3 regions of the Veillonella sp. oral taxon 780 str. F0422 genome follow, and region 2 is predicted to be linked to each of the others. Evidence: riboswitches for the same ligand, from Rfam matches in the RefSeq annotation. Region 2 holds a riboswitch; each other region holds the start of a gene.
What was found. Region 2 has a riboswitch for thiamine pyrophosphate ahead of thiC (phosphomethylpyrimidine synthase ThiC). Riboswitches for the same ligand answer to the same signal wherever they lie in the genome.
Positions count from the first base shown of each region.

Region 1: it holds a riboswitch for thiamine pyrophosphate, as region 2 does, so the genes downstream of both, thiS (sulfur carrier protein ThiS) here and thiC (phosphomethylpyrimidine synthase ThiC) in region 2, are expected to answer to the same signal.
Region 3: it holds a riboswitch for thiamine pyrophosphate, as region 2 does, so the genes downstream of both, thiD (bifunctional hydroxymethylpyrimidine kinase/phosphomethylpyrimidine kinase) here and thiC (phosphomethylpyrimidine synthase ThiC) in region 2, are expected to answer to the same signal.

Region 1 is NZ_AFUJ01000005.1:210,443-215,812, reverse strand. Features, by position in the region: gene HMPREF9200_RS01250 (RNA-binding domain-containing protein) at 1-27, shown strand, start outside; gene HMPREF9200_RS01245 (thiamine phosphate synthase) at 228-1,055, opposite strand; gene thiH (2-iminoacetate synthase ThiH) at 1,042-2,181, opposite strand; gene HMPREF9200_RS01235 (thiazole synthase) at 2,255-3,025, opposite strand; gene thiF (sulfur carrier protein ThiS adenylyltransferase ThiF) at 3,057-3,632, opposite strand; gene thiS (sulfur carrier protein ThiS) at 3,633-3,824, opposite strand; TPP riboswitch at 4,098-4,197, opposite strand; gene HMPREF9200_RS01220 (coenzyme F420-0:L-glutamate ligase) at 4,248-4,904, opposite strand; gene HMPREF9200_RS01215 (hypothetical protein) at 4,915-5,370, opposite strand, start outside.
Region 2 is NZ_AFUJ01000001.1:15,802-21,171, forward strand. Features, by position in the region: gene thiC (phosphomethylpyrimidine synthase ThiC) at 75-1,379, opposite strand; TPP riboswitch at 1,457-1,565, opposite strand; gene HMPREF9200_RS00095 (YebC/PmpR family DNA-binding transcriptional regulator) at 1,617-2,348, opposite strand; gene HMPREF9200_RS00100 (RNA methyltransferase) at 2,358-2,930, opposite strand; gene trmD (tRNA (guanosine(37)-N1)-methyltransferase TrmD) at 2,931-3,761, opposite strand; gene HMPREF9200_RS00110 (PaaI family thioesterase) at 3,946-4,368, opposite strand; gene menE (o-succinylbenzoate--CoA ligase) at 4,370-5,370, opposite strand, start outside.
Region 3 is NZ_AFUJ01000059.1:12,163-17,532, reverse strand. Features, by position in the region: gene HMPREF9200_RS07070 (DNA repair protein RecO) at 1-198, shown strand, start outside; gene cytX (putative hydroxymethylpyrimidine transporter CytX) at 331-1,524, opposite strand; TPP riboswitch at 1,668-1,775, opposite strand; TPP riboswitch at 1,956-2,052, shown strand; gene thiD (bifunctional hydroxymethylpyrimidine kinase/phosphomethylpyrimidine kinase) at 2,119-2,925, shown strand; gene thiE (thiamine phosphate synthase) at 3,020-3,691, shown strand; gene glyQ (glycine--tRNA ligase subunit alpha) at 4,070-4,945, shown strand; gene glyS (glycine--tRNA ligase subunit beta) at 4,947-5,370, shown strand, end outside.

The DNA.
Region 1 (5,370 bases), on a different contig from region 2:
TTTTATAAAGATAAATCTGATTCATAGCAGATATCTTCTTTTTTTACCCATATGCACTTTTTACTAAAACATTAAATTTCATTATAATCATCTTCTACTTATCATACGGTAGAACATAAAAGAAGGTCTTCTTTACAATAATTTCTATTCACTCATTGTAATAAAAGATGACCTTCTTTTTCTATTTTATTTCTCTCAATAATTTTATACTATTTTTACCTTCGTTCTTATGTGTCGATATTGCTATGCACTCGCTTCATGAAATCAGACATAATAGCTACGCCAGTGAAAGAATATTGCAAACATTGTTGATAATTGTATTCGTGAATGCCACCCAAAGCAATGCCTTTGACATACCGGTAATGATTCTGCATTTGTTGTAATAATATTTCCCCTCTGCTAACGCCAATGCCAGGGTGTCCTGTTTTGCATGGTGTGGGAAAGATGGGACTGATTAAGACGTACTCCAAATTAGGAATTCCTAGGGATGCTAACAACTTGATGTCATCTTGGTTGTGGACAGTACTCCACATAGTTATGTCCTGAAAACATTGTTGCAAGGTAATCCATAGTTCTTCTTGTTCGGATTGCCAATAACGTATTAAATTAGTGGGTAGATGGATTCGTTTTGCTGTTGCCAAAACTACTCCTAATTGTTCTCGATTCGTAATAACTTTTCCATGGTGTACTACGGTATCCCCGATGGCATCGCAGAGTTGGAGATACTCCTCAAAGGGTAAATCAGTGTCACGGCACAGGGTGTACAGACTACTGTGATTTCTCATCCAGTTGTCTGGTTCAGCACTATCTGCCCTCTGCTTAGGCAATCTAGTACTATGAAGATTCGCTTTTACTGTAGATCTATATGCTCTACGTATATTATATGGTAAACTGCTTTCTTCTGTATGATTAATACAATGCTTGCCATACTTTTGTATTCTTTCTATCCCTCTAGACAGTGCTACACCATATGTGGCTAAGCTAATGTCATCTTTCAGTAGCTGGCGATTTGTAATCAATACTAAGGTGTCTATAGATTGGTTATTTTTCTTCATAGAGCACATCGATATAATCACTCATCACCACTTGCATTCCTAAGGCTTTCACATCTTCCATGGCTTCTGCTACAGTTCTACTGTCAGCAATTTCAAATTGTGCATCCCCTTCTTCTTGTTTCTTTTCTTCTGAGGAATGTTCACCAATGCCTGTGCTGACACCTGCTGACAGTTTCGTCGCTGCTAATGGTAGGACGCCGTTGCGGAACCTGGCTGTTTCTCTAGTGGAAATCGTAATATTTGCATAGGGTAGGAATAAGCGATATGCCAAGATGACTTGCAATAATTGAGCTTCTCCTACGTCCCCTGCATTGATGGTATCATCATTGACGATAGGCCGCAGGCGTGGGCAGGAAATGCTAATTTCTCCATGCGGATACGCACGTTGTAACATATGGGCATGCAAAGCAGTGGCAAAGGCATCTTTTCGGAAATCATCCAATCCCAATAAGGCTGCTAACCCTACTCCACGCATTCCTCCTCGTAAAGCTCGTTCTTGCGTTTCAAGTCGATAGGGAAATACGCTTTTATTTCCTAACAAATGTAATGTTTTATAGTTTTCCCAATTATAGGTTTCTTGGAATACAGTCACATAATCGCAACCGCATTCTCGTAGGTACGCATAATCGTCTACATTGGCAGGGTAAATTTCTACGCCTACTACTTTGAAATATTTTTTTGCTAATTCACAGGCACGCCCAATGTACGAAATAGGGCTATGGCGTTCACTTTCCCCAGTCAAAATTAAAATATCCTGTAATCCTGTTTTGGCAATATTTTTTAACTCTTCTTCAATACCTGCTTCATCTAACTTCGCCCGATGGATCTGATTTTTACAGTTGAAGCCACAATACACGCATAGGTTATCGCAATAATTTGAAATATATAACGGTGTAAACAAATATACAGAATTGCCAAAATATCGCGTTCGTACAGCCTTTGCTTTTTCCGCTAGTTCTTCCAAAAATGGTTCTGCTGCAGGAGATAATAAAATTTTCAATCCTTCTACATCAATGGTATCTTCTTGCAATACACGGCGCACATCATCTGCTGTATATTGATCGTACGTATATTGCTCACGTTCTCGCAATACCGTTTCTAAAATGGGACTTTCAATTTGATCCATGTGGGAGCGATACTTCCAACATGGATCGTCTATATGGTATCTGGTGGTACTAGACATGGCTATTCCTTTCCTATTATCTCAAAAATCCAGTCAACGGAGATGAAGCGCTACCACCGGTTTCAAGAGTAGGCCCTAATTTTGACAAATAGGCCAATCGTCCTGCTTGGATGGCTAAACCAAATGCTTTCGCCATACCTCGAATATGGCCCGCAGAAGCTACGGCTGTATTTGCCATGATCGCAGCTACGCCCATTTCCATAGCTTCTGCTGCTTGGGATGGAGCACCAATACCAGCATCTACAATGATAGGCAAATCAATTTCATTCACTAAAATTTTGATAAATTCCTTTGTCTGCAATCCACGATTAGATCCAATTGGCGCCGCTAACGGCATCACCGCAGCGGCTCCAGCATTCACCAAATCACGAGCCACTTCTAAGTCTGGATACATGTATGGCATAACGATGAATCCTTCTTTTGCTAATATTTCTGTAGCTTTAATGGTCTCCCCATTATGTGGCAATAAATATTTTGAATCTTTCATAATTTCTACTTTTACAAAATCTCCACAACCTGTAGCTCGGGATAATCTTGCTATACGCACCGCTTCTTCAGCATCTCTAGCGCCACTCGTATTAGGGATTAAGATAGTATCCTTTGGGATAGCATCTAGGATATTTTCCACTTCTCCACCTACCGCACGACGTAGGGCTAAGGTAATCATTTCTGCGCCCGCTTCTTCTAGGACAGCCTCGATTAAGTCGATAGAAAATTTACCAGACCCCAAGATAAATCGAGAATGTAATGTATGTCCCCCTAAGGTCCATGTATCTTGTGTTTCCATATCTTTTACTGAACGTGTCATAGGTTCCTCCTTAATCAATATCTTCTCCGTGTAATAATTGAATGACGGCATTTGCCATATGTCCGGCACAAACCATGACACGAGCCGCAGTAATTTTTCCGATAGAATCGATATCACTCACTCCATCGCCACATAGATACCAACGATGGTGTCTCCGTTCACGGCGGATACCATTACTATCCCCCCAACCTGCCATACCTGAACAGCCTACTAATAAGGGTTCTGTAGGATGAGTTAGAATCACTTCTGTCATCCATGCTTTTGTGACAGCCTTGTCCACTGCTTCTACGACCATGTCATAGCCATCGATTAATTCAGATAATCTTTCTGGTGTGAGGCATTCATTATGGACGATGACCTCACAGTTTGGATTCATCCGATTGAGATGGCCTTTCATAGCCTCCACTTTTAAAACTCCTACATCATTCACCTCATAATATTGACGGCCTAAATTGCTTTCATCCACAACGTCGAAGTCTACAATTTCTAACTGACCAATTCCAGCACGGCACAATGCCACTGCCACATGAGAACCAACACCGCCTACACCGATGAGCAGAACTTTTTTATCTTGTAAAGATACCATTTAGCCACCTCCTACAAAGGTTACTACTTCCATTGTGTCTGCAGGACTCACACGAGTCGATTCCCAGTCTGCTTTAGAAAGAATCTTCCCATTATATTCCACTACGATGCGATCCATTCGAAACGCTAGGGCTGCCAGTACTTCTTGCACTGTTTGCCCCTCATAATGATAAGTTGCTCCATTTACTTTCATCATATCCTCCTAACTATAGCGTTTGCTATATACCTATTTCAAACTAGTATCATACCAATTATCCGTCATGGCTCCTTCACCACATACTAGTATAAAAAAACAGCACGAAAAACCATACCCGCGGTGGTATGCCCCTTCATGCTATAGCACTCTATCGTCTCACTATTCTATTTCACTTGTACATCCACTTAGATGTACCTTTATTCTGTACCCCTATACGATACACCATCCTATAAAAGGCACAAAAAAGGACATCCTGTTGGATGTCCTCAGTATGACGAATCAAACTTATCCTACGTTGGCATTATCCAAATCAGGTTATGGGTCAAAACTTTCGTTTACTCTCAGCCAGTAGGCTCCCCAAAGTTCTCTTTCAGTATACGCTGATACGACTCAATTTGCAAGCCGAAGTATCAACAATTTTTATCGTCTCCGTGCAGACACAGAGGCATAATTTTTAATCACAACGATAGGTGTCATTTGGCTATCATTGCCAAATGGATTATCGATCAAAATTTGCGCAATTTGTTGTGGTTTTAATCCACGGCTATGGCCTAAGATAGCAGCTCGTTTTAAATCATTCACGTCCGCTACACAAGCCCCATAAGCACCTGTTGCTTTCATAATGGCATCCGCTACTGCATGTGGTTGTTTTGGTCCATATACAATGCATTTATCAAACGGAGGCATGGTACCTGTCACATCATCTGTTAAAGATGCGGTCCGTGCCATTTGATAGAAGACGCCAGATTTTTTAAACACTTTAGCTACGGCTCCACAAAGGAAGGCAAACATCATTTTCCATTCCCCTTCTTTATCCATAGCTGCTTGCATACCATACACAGATGCCATAGAACCATCAGGATGGATAAAGCGATTTAAAAATTTAGCTTGCCAAGATACTTTTAAATCTTCTGGTCGTGTAAACTCCCCTTGCGTGATAGCCACGACGGATTCTGCTACGCACACAATATCTTCTGGTCCAATATAAGGGCCTGCAAATTCTACGATAGCCTCAACGATATCATCTTTGTTCGTTAAAATGCGCGTAGGGATTGGTAAAAGTTCTAATTCAGCCATGATGTACCTCCTATTTACGCATTGCTACTTCTAACTCTTCTGCAGTTAGAGTAATTCTAGTTTTTGAAATACGGTATGCCTCACGGCCTACTACTTGATGGTAGATATCGATAGGCATGTCCGGGAATCCCACTAAGTCTTTACGAATGTTACCACTATTAGCCGTCATCACTAGACGCAAACGAATAGTACTGCCTTGTCGTTGCTTATACACTAACGCTTCCCAATAGCCATCATGACGTTCTGCCTTTGCATCGGTTAACCACGATTGAATTCGCACATTGTCAAATTGTTCTTGTGGTAATAAATGACGAGGAAACATATCCATGATGGTTCCGTATTGTTTGCCTCTGTTCACAAATGGAATATCCGTAGATAACACTACTTGATCAAAACTAATATCTTCTACCACAAATGGAGTGCGACGTTTCACCATGATCACAATGTCTTCATTGCCTTGGCGCCA
Region 2 (5,370 bases):
GATTCATCCATTCACATTCTCTATATAACAAAACAACCAACTCCTACCCAAGAGTTGGCTGTTTCGTTTCTCATTTATAATATATCGATTTTCTCTCCCTCTAAGGCTTTGTTGATGCTCCGTACGGCGCAAAATTTTCCGCACATACTGCAAGCTTCTTTATGTCCTTCTTCTGGGGCACGACTTTCACGGATGCGACGTGCTTTTTCAGGATCTAGTGCTACTGCATATTGTGCTTCCCAATCGAGTTTTTGGCGTGCCTCTGCCATGCGGTCATCGCGATCTCGTGCATTCGGAATCCCTTTTGCAATATCTGCGGCATGGGCTGCGATTTTGAAAGCCATAATGCCTTCTTTCACATCGTTTTCATCAGGTAACGCTAAGTGTTCCGCTGGTGTTACATAGCAAAGGAAGGCTGCCCCATGCATGGCTGCCACAGCACCACCAATGGCAGCTGTAATATGGTCATAGCCTGGTGCAATATCTGTTACCAATGGACCTAATACGTAGAACGGGGCCCCATCGCAGATCGTTTGTTGCACTTCCATATTGGCTTGCACTTGATTCAATGGTACATGACCAGGACCTTCCACTAACACTTGTACACCACGTTCGCGAGCTCGTTTTGTCAACTCCCCAAGTCGAACAAGTTCTTCAATTTGACAGATATCTGTAGCATCTGCTAAGCAACCAGGACGGCAGGCGTCGCCAAGAGAAATGGTCATGTCATATTCTGCACAAATGTCCAAGATTTCATCATAGTATTCATAGAAAGGATTTTCTTGACCTGTCATAGACATCCAAGCAAAGACTAAACTACCACCACGACTAACAATATTTAATTTCCGTTTGTGATGTTTAATTTGCTCTATTGTATGTTGTGTAATACCACAATGCAAGGTAACAAAATCTACACCATCTTCTGCATGAAAACGTATGGTAGAAATAAAGTCTTCAGCTGTCAATTCTCCTAAATCTTTTTGATGATGGATAACGCTATCATAGATTGGCACAGTACCAATCATAACGGGACATTCCTTTGTCAATAGACGGCGAAATACCTTTGTATCACCATGTGTAGACAAGTCCATAATAGATTCAGCCCCTAATGCTACTGCATGATGAACTTTTTTCATCTCTTCTTCGTAGTCTGTGCAATCTTTAGATGTCCCTAAGTTCACATTGATTTTTGTACGTAACTTCTGTCCGATTCCTTCTGGTTGTAAAGCCGTGTGATGCTTGTTGCATGGAATCGTTACATGTCCTTTTGCTACTAGGTCTCGTAATACTTCAACATCCATGTTTTCTTTTTCTGCTACCACTTTCATCGCGTCGGTAACAATGCCTTTTTGGGCTGCTTGCATTTGTGTGTAAAACATAAAAAGCTCCTTTCATTACAAAGGAGCCTATTTGGGGTACTCTATACACAAAAAGGTATCGACATTACATCGATACCCACATATGTCAGCGTGCTTCCTACGCGGGCATGATCCCGATCAGGTCAAAAGGTCAGGTACTTCAAAGTCCTTTCTCAGCCTATTACATAGGCTCCCTTGCAATTCTAAAATATTTACTTACTTATAGTATATCATGGAATGGTGGAATCTTATAGGAAATTATTCTTCCTCATCCATGATGGCATTATGATACACATCTTGTACATCGTCCAAGTCTTCCAGCATGTCTAGTACTCGTTGCATATTCACTGCATCATCACCGGTTAATTCCATATTTGTATCTGGAACCATTGTGATCTGTGCCATATCTGTGGCGATGGATGCTTCTGCTAGGGCAGCTTCTACGGCATCGTAATCATCTGGCAATGTGTAGATAACGAATACATCGTCTTCTACTTTAATGTCTTCTGCGCCAGCATCAAGAGCCAATAATGTCAATGTTTCTTCATCATTGCCTTCTTGTGGAATCACGAATACACCTTTGCGTTTGAACATCCAGTTAACGGAGCCACTTTCACCTAGGTTACCGCCACGTTTGGAGAAGGCATGACGCACATCAGCTGCTGCACGGTTACGGTTATCTGTCATCACTTCTACAAGGATGGCAGCACCGCCTGGGCCGTATCCTTCATAGGTAATTTCTTCGTAGTTGTTCGCATCCCCTGCACCGGCACCTTTATCGATGGCACGTTGAATATTATCCTTAGGAATGTTATTTTCACGAGCTTTTTGCAACGCCAATTTCAAGCGCATATTACCTGTTGGATCTGTACCACCAGCTTTCACAGCTACTGTGATTTCACGACTAATTTTTGTAGTAACTTTTGCTTTCAACGCATCATTTTTACCTTTTCTATGTTTAATATTTGACCATTTAGAATGTCCTGACATTGTGTCCTCCTATTTATTCCACCACGCTTCGCCTCGCAAGCGGTCTAATATAATTGATACGGCACTACGAACTGAAAGGTGATTGTACTCACCATGTCCATAGATGGGTTCTAAGATATAATCGAAATCTTCCATTGTTTCTTTCGTCATACCATACCCCGTTCCAAATAATACTACCACAGGACGGCTCTCACTTTCAAGTGATTTACGGAGCGATGCATAGGTAATGGTATTATCATAGGTCCGTGCATCCGTAGTACACACGATTGGCGTCTGTCCTTCTAATTCCGTCACCATATCGATGGCTTGTCGAATGGAATTGACAAGTTCCACATGTTTGAACGCATCCTTTCGATCCGGATTGTAGGTACTGCCAAATCCCGTTTTCCAATGACTCATCACGGTTTCTGCCAATTCACGTTGGCTCGGTACATTGTGAATAATGAAATACCGTTCCACATCGTAGGTTGTAGATGCTCTGGCAATATCATGGATATCATAGTTCGTGATGGCCGTCGTGATCACCTCACCATGTTTATTCATAATGGGATAATGAACGAGGCCGATATATAAATTCGCCATTTATTTCCTCTTTTCCTCTGTGAAAGTAGACTGTTCTATCAGTTTTGAAAGTACTTGTTGTTCCTCTTCAGAATCCACTCTATCTAATAATCGTTTCAGAGCCTTAAGCTCATCTACAGTTAACTCTCGTTGCAACAAATCATGTCTCAGTAAAGCAGTACGTTTCAATGACTCTTCGAGTCGCCATTCTGCGATATTTTTATGATGACCACTTAATAATATATCTGGCACCATCATACCTCTGTATGTTTGGGGTTTCGTATATTGAGGGCATTCAAGTACTGGATGATAAAAAGAATCTTCTATAGCTCCTGAGGTAGCTCCTAAAACACCGGGAATCATGCGAGCCACTGCGTCAGCTACCACCATGGCTGGTAGTTCACCGCCAGTTAACACATAATCTCCAATAGATATAGTTTCATCCACTAAGTGTTCTTCCACTCGATAATCTACCCCTTCGTAGTGTCCACAGACAATGACAAGTTGATCATAGGTGGCCAATTCCCTTGCTTTTTCTTGTGTAAATGGTCTCCCTGTAGGCCCCATAAACACAACATGGCGTTTGTGACTCTCCTTTGTACAACGATGTTCTTCTATGGGAATCTGCAACACATGCTCTACAGCCTCAAAGAGAGGAGGTGCTTTCATGAGCATGCCAGCGCCACCTCCATAAGGAGTATCGTCCACTTGACCATGCTTGCTATGAGAAAATTCTCGTGGATTTGTCACTTTCATTTCTAATCGATTTGCCTGTAAGGCACGTTTGATGATGGAATGTGTAAAAAAGGCATCAAAAAACTCTGGGAATAGCGATATAATATCTATTTTCATGGACTATGCACCTCCTTTCTAGTCAATACAATACTATATAACAAATTAATTCTATTCAGACTTATGCTACTTATTTATAAAGTGTAACTATGTACTACCAATCTATAGGTACTCTTGTATAATTAACATGGTTGTAATAATAACATCGTGTTATACATAAATTCCGACTAATAGATATAATTTCTTACACGTTAATTATACTATTTGTCACCGTCATATGAGATAACAATCGATCTGTTTCATCAAAGATATTAATCGTCCATACATGATTTCGACCACCTTTGTGTAATAATTGACCACGTGCTACCACATATCCTTCACATCGTTTCGGTTTTACATGATTAGCCGTTATCGATTGACCTACAGCTACTTTTCGTTTAGCCGAATCTAAGTCCACACTTTTATTGCTCGATGTTGATTCTTGTGCCAATATAGCATTAGATGCCATGCCTGCTAATACTTCTCCATAGGCTAAATACACGCCACCGTTAACGAATCCAAAGGGTTGCGCATGAAACGATGAAAGCTTCATAGTACTTTGAAAGGCCTGTTCAGTACAGTGAAATGTCTCTATCTGTAATTGTTCTAATAAAGAGGTTTCCTTCATACTATGTCCTTTCTACTGTGTGAATCAAGTCTTGTCGCAATATTTTTCCCATACTATTTTTAGGTAATGCATCAAAATATATCATTCGTTTCGGTACTTTATACTTCGCTAAACGACTGAGTAGATATTCTGATATATCTTCTTCGGAATGGTTTGTTACCACGCACAAGACAGGCACTTGTCCCCATTTACGATCCGATACAGGGATGACGGCACATTCCAGAATACCATTCATTCCATATAGGACATCTTCGATTTCCTTAGGGTAAATATTCTCGCCCCCAGAAATGATGATGTCTTTTCTGCGGTTCAAAAGATATAAAAATCCATCGTCATCTACGTAGCCAATATCATCTGTATTGAAAGCGCCGTGAATCGGCTCTTTATTAAGGTATCCTTTCATCAGCATCGGCGATGAAAGCCACACTTCTCCTACACCTTCTTCATCAGGATTACGAATTTCAATAGTAACACCCTGTAAAGGATAACCCACAGAGGCTAATTTATTTGGATGCTCCTGTATACTAAAGGTAGTACTTTGAGCAAAAGTTTCTGACATGCCGTACGTCTTATAGACTGGTAGATTTCGTTGTACGCACTCTTGTAACAGTGGCATAGGAATAAACTCACCACCTAGTAAGATAGCCCGTAAAGTTGGTGCTTGTATGCGTTCTACTATGCGTTGTAACACTGTGGGCACCAAAGATACCATGGTCACATCTTCTGTTTCCAATGCCTCTAGTACGACTTGTTCCGAGAACTTTTCACGAATTATGGCTCTTGTGCCATTATACAAAGTACGCAAAATAATAGATAAGCCGCTGACATGGAACATAGGGAGCACTACAAGCCAATTGTCATGTTCCTCCACACCAAGCACATTCGCAGAAGCTTTCACATGAGCCTCTATCTGTAACCACCGTACAGGGACTGATTTGAATTTGCCTGTTGTAGCACTAGTGTTGATAATACAAAATACTTTTTCATCAGAGGGATTCCAGT
Region 3 (5,370 bases), on a different contig from region 2:
GAAGCCTGTCAGTATGTAGTGAAACAAGAGCTACAACAAGGGATAACAATGCTTTTGAACTATGATTGGATTCCTACAAAGCCTTTACGTCTTACTGCGAATCAATGGGATCAATTAGAAATTCTATTGCGAAAACTTTTGACATATCAACTAGGATATACATTGCATAGCATTGAGTTTTTAGAGACGATGATATAATTAATATATTAAAATGAAAACAGGAGCTACCTTTCATAGAAGGAATGCTCCTGTTTTGATTTGTGAAGTTATTGTAAAGTGTATAATGAAATAATGAGTGCTTATATACGCACTAAATAGTATAGTAAGCGGTTATATTTCTTTTTTCTTTTTAGAAATTAGGCTAATGATATAGGCCGTTGCAATGGTTGCTAATGCTGTTCCTACGATAGTAGATAGGCTAGCCCCTAAGAATGGGTTGCTGTCAAGGAATTGATGGTACATATAAGTACCAGACGCCCAACAAATGATATACAAACTAGGTCCATGGTCAAGGCGCGGACATTTGCGCAAAAAGAAATAGTGAGTTAATAAAATAGCAATCATTGGGGCAAACACGGATCCAATCATATATAAGAAAGGAATGATATTATCCATTGGATAGATGGATGCACCGATGGTGCCGATGACGGTAATGATAATACCGATGGTACGACCAGAATATTTAGTCTGCAAGCTTTCAGAGGAAATACCAGCAGATAAGGCATCCATAAAAGTAGTTGTGACAGTAGAGAATACGATGATAATTAACCCACCAAATCCTAAACCAGCATGAAGTAGAACCTTTGCAATGTTGCTTTCATTTGTATAGAGGGCAGCTGCTAGGCCTAACACATACATAACGGAACTTGTGATGCCATATACAATGGCACTAGATGCAGTACCTGCCACAGGGTTCTTGGACAAGCGAGTGTAATCGCTAATCAATGGAAGCCAAGACAATGGCATAGCGATAGATAATTCCAAAGCCGCTGTGAAAGTCATTTCATCAGTGATGATTCCTTGGCTATGAATGGAACTTTCTTGTAACAAGCTAATCAATAAATAGATGCAGAGGATACCTAAGCCGTAGCCCATGATGCTGTTGATATAGCCCATGTTACGGATACCAATGAAGAGCCATACAATGATGAGAGCACCGATAATGAAAGTCCACGCAGTGAATGGTAGATTCCATAACTCTACGGCACCAAGAGCACCGTCATAAATCATAATACCGGTCCAACCAATCAGTTGTAGAACGTTTAAAATGGAAAATAATTTCATGCCTCCATTGCCAAAGACAGTGGATACAGTTTGCATAGAACTCATGTGTTCACGAGCGCCGATGAGTCCTGCACCAAATAATAACAAACAACCGATGACGTGACCGATGATGATGGCTAATAGGCCGTCGGAAAATCCTAGGGGCGCAAAATAGGTGCCCGTCATAATTTCCGCAATAGAAAGAGCGGCGCCGAACCAAATGAGGGACAACCGCGATGATGAAAGTTTTGAATCACTCATGAATACTCCTAACTATGCCAGTAGGAACAAAAAAGACTAATCTGAAACGATTAGCCTGTAGATGATAGATATTCTTAAGATACCTAGTATTGCAAACAGGAACCATGTGGTAATGTGTCCTTATGTGTTTGTATAGGTACTACAAAAATATACTAATATATCCCTACGTTGGCATTATCCAAATCAGGTTATGGGTTAGTAGCACATAGCCACTTCTCAGCCCACTTTAGTGAGCACCCCTTACAGATGTATTATACGAATTGAATGATACTACGTCAATAGCAATATATAGGTGAATGTAATGTATCATATGAAATATATAGGATATATGAATGTCTATATTGAGAGGAAATATCTTCTAGTGAAAGTAGCTTAGCTGTAATTTATTGTATTGCATTAGAGTATATTTCATGTTATAACTAAATTAATATAAGAACCACTAGGGGTGCTTATGCTGAGATTGATGAGTGTCAAAACCCTAGACCTGAACCAGATAATGCTGGCGTAGGAAAGTGGATGGCATCGAATACTAGACATTGTATAAGAACCGTCCAAAGGATTGGTTCTTTTTTGTTACTAGTAAAGGAGATACCTATGAAATTACATAGAGCATTAACGATTGCAGGAACAGATCCAACAGGTGGTGCAGGGGTGATGGCGGACTTAAAAAGCTTTCAAAGTCGTCATGTCTATGGGATGGCTGTTATTACATCCGTGGTGGCACAAAACACAAGAGGTGTGACGCAAATTGCGCACATGGACCTTTCTATGATTGAAGCACAATTGCAAGCCGTATTTACAGATATTGTTCCAGAAGCAGTGAAAACGGGTATGTTAGCCACAGCAGAAATGATGGAACTAATCGGAGCCTACATAGATCCAAAAGTACCCTATGTGTTAGACCCTGTGATGATTGCCACCAGTGGGGATCGTCTAATTTCCGATGAAGCTGTGAAAGCCTTGCAAAGTAAACTGATTCCGAAAGCAACCTTGATTACACCGAACCGTAGCGAAGCCGAAGTACTGGCAGATATGAAAATTGATACGGTAGAAGCTTTGCATACAGCAGGGATTCGTATTTTACAAGAATTAGGCCCTCAAGCAGTCATCATCAAAGGTGGTCACATAGGAGATGAGGCCACAGATTACTTATTTACAAAAGATACCATGTCCATGCGACGCTCTTGGACAAGTCCTAAATATGACACAGTACACACCCATGGCACAGGTTGCACATTCTCTGCTGTTATAACAGCGGAACTTGCCAAAGGGAAATCCGTGGAAGATGCTATTACCATTGGTAAAGAATATATTCGATTAGCTATTTTGCATAACCCTGGGCTGGGCACAGGCAATGGTCCTGTGAACCACATGGCCTATGGGGATGAATATTCTGAGTAATATATGTATGATCCATATCATATCAACCATACTTAATGTCGTGGTATACTATAAGTAATCTGTTTTGGTTGTTAGATAAGAAACGAGGATTATTTTGAAACATCATGATATAGATACAGTGCGCTCCATGATAGGGGTGTACTTCATTTGTGGAACACCAAATACGAAGGATATTCACACGACCCTTACAGAAGCTTGTAAAGGAGGTATTACATGCTTTCAATTCCGTGAAAAAGGGGAAGGTGCTCTTGTAGGGGAGGAAAAAGAACAGTTGGCACGAGAGTTGCAACACATTTGTAAGGAATATGGAGTTCCTTTCATCATTAATGATGATGTAGAATTAGCTGAAAAGATAGGCGCTGATGGCGTCCATGTGGGACAAGACGATATGGACCTTGACGAAGTACGCAAACGATTGCCTCACGCCCTTGTGGGGACGTCTATTAACTCTGTAGAAGAGTTAGAGAACACAAAGTTGGACTATGTGGATTATATCGGTGTAGGTCCTATGTACGAAACAAGCACAAAAAAAGATGCCAAAACTGTGCGAGGGCCCGAATTAATTTTAGCTTTACGTGCTCATAGCCCGACAATTCCAATGGTGGCTATTGGTGGTATTAATCGAGATAACTTTGATGATGTCTTAGCGGAACCGGTAGATGGCATTGCCGTCATTTCAGCTATCACAGAAATGGAAGACATTGAATATGAAACTGCTATGTGGATAGAGAACATGGAATGGTGTAAAATGTTCTTGGAAAAATAATATACAGAACATATTCCTAGACTATTGTGGAATAGGGGGATAGTAAAAGTAATTAAGAACTTACATCGCTGATTCAGTGGATACACCTTGACACTAAACCTTTTTATTCATACAATAGTATATATACATAGGCGATGAAGCAGAGGAGTATACTCCCGTTAGCGAGTGAGGATGGTGAAAGCTCACGATTGAGTAGAAGGCGCTGTGGAGCATGAGCAGGAACGTTGTACCATACTAGATATGGACAATTAGTAAAGGCTATTTTTTAAAAGAGGGCATTAGCCAATTAGGGTGGAACCGCGGGTATATCTCGTCCCTGTAGCGATTTTCGTTGCAGGGACTTTTTTTATTCCCTGTAAAACATAAGGAGGAATGGAAATGACATTTCAAGAGATGATTTTTACACTCCAAAACTTCTGGGGTGAACAAGGTTGTATTTTACAACAACCATATGACATTGAAAAAGGGGCAGGTACGATGAACCCTGCCACATTCTTACATGCCTTAGGACCTGAACCTTGGTCTGTATGTTATGTAGAACCATCCCGCCGTCCAGCAGACGGACGTTATGGTGACAATCCAAACCGTTTATTCCAACATCATCAATTCCAAGTTATCATCAAACCTTCTCCAGACAATATTCAAGAATTATACTTGCAAAGTTTGGCTGCTCTTGGCATTCATGCAGAAGATCATGATATCCGTTTCGTAGAAGATAACTGGGAATCTCCAACATTGGGCGCTTGGGGTCTTGGTTGGGAAGTATGGTTAGACGGTATGGAAGTAACGCAGTTTACCTATTTCCAACAAGTAGGATCTATCGACGTGAAACCTGTATCCGTTGAAATTACATACGGCTTAGAACGTTTGGCTATGTACATTCAAGGCGTAGAAAATGTGTATGACTTACAATGGAACGAACAATATACATACGGCGATGTATGGCATGCAAACGAAGTAGAACAATCTACGTACAGCTTTGAATTAGCAGATACAGATATGTTGTTCAAATTATTTGACATGTATGAGGCTGAGGCTACACGTGTATGTCAATTGGGCTTTGTGTTGCCGGCTTACGATTATGTATTGAAATGTTCTCACACATTCAACTTGCTAGATGCACGTGGTGCCATTTCTATTTCTGAAAGAACAGCTTTCATTGGTCGTGTACGTAACATGGCTCGTATTTGTGCACAAAACTATTTGGCGAAACGAGAAGAACTTGGTTTCCCATTGTTGAAAGGAGATAAATAAGATGGCTAAGGATTTACTCTTTGAAATTGGGGCAGAAGAAATTCCTGCAGGATTTTTGCCAAATATTATTAAACAATTAGGTGAATTAGCAACAGCTGCATTGGCAGAGCGTCACATTCCACATGGGGCTGTGAAAGTCTATGCCACACCTCGCCGTGTTGCATTGCTTATCAATGACGTAGCAGAACGTGGCGAAGATGTTCATGAAACACATAAAGGCCCATCTGTATCTATTGCTTATGATGCTGACGGCAATGCTACAAAAGCAGCTATCGGTTTTGCTCGTGGTAAAGGATTAGATGTATCTGAATTGAAAGTAGTAGATGGATATATCTTTGCGGAGACAACGACAGCTGGTTTAGATACAAAAGAAGTTTTATCTGACGTATTACCATCCTTGATTACAGGTTTAAGTTTCCCTAAAT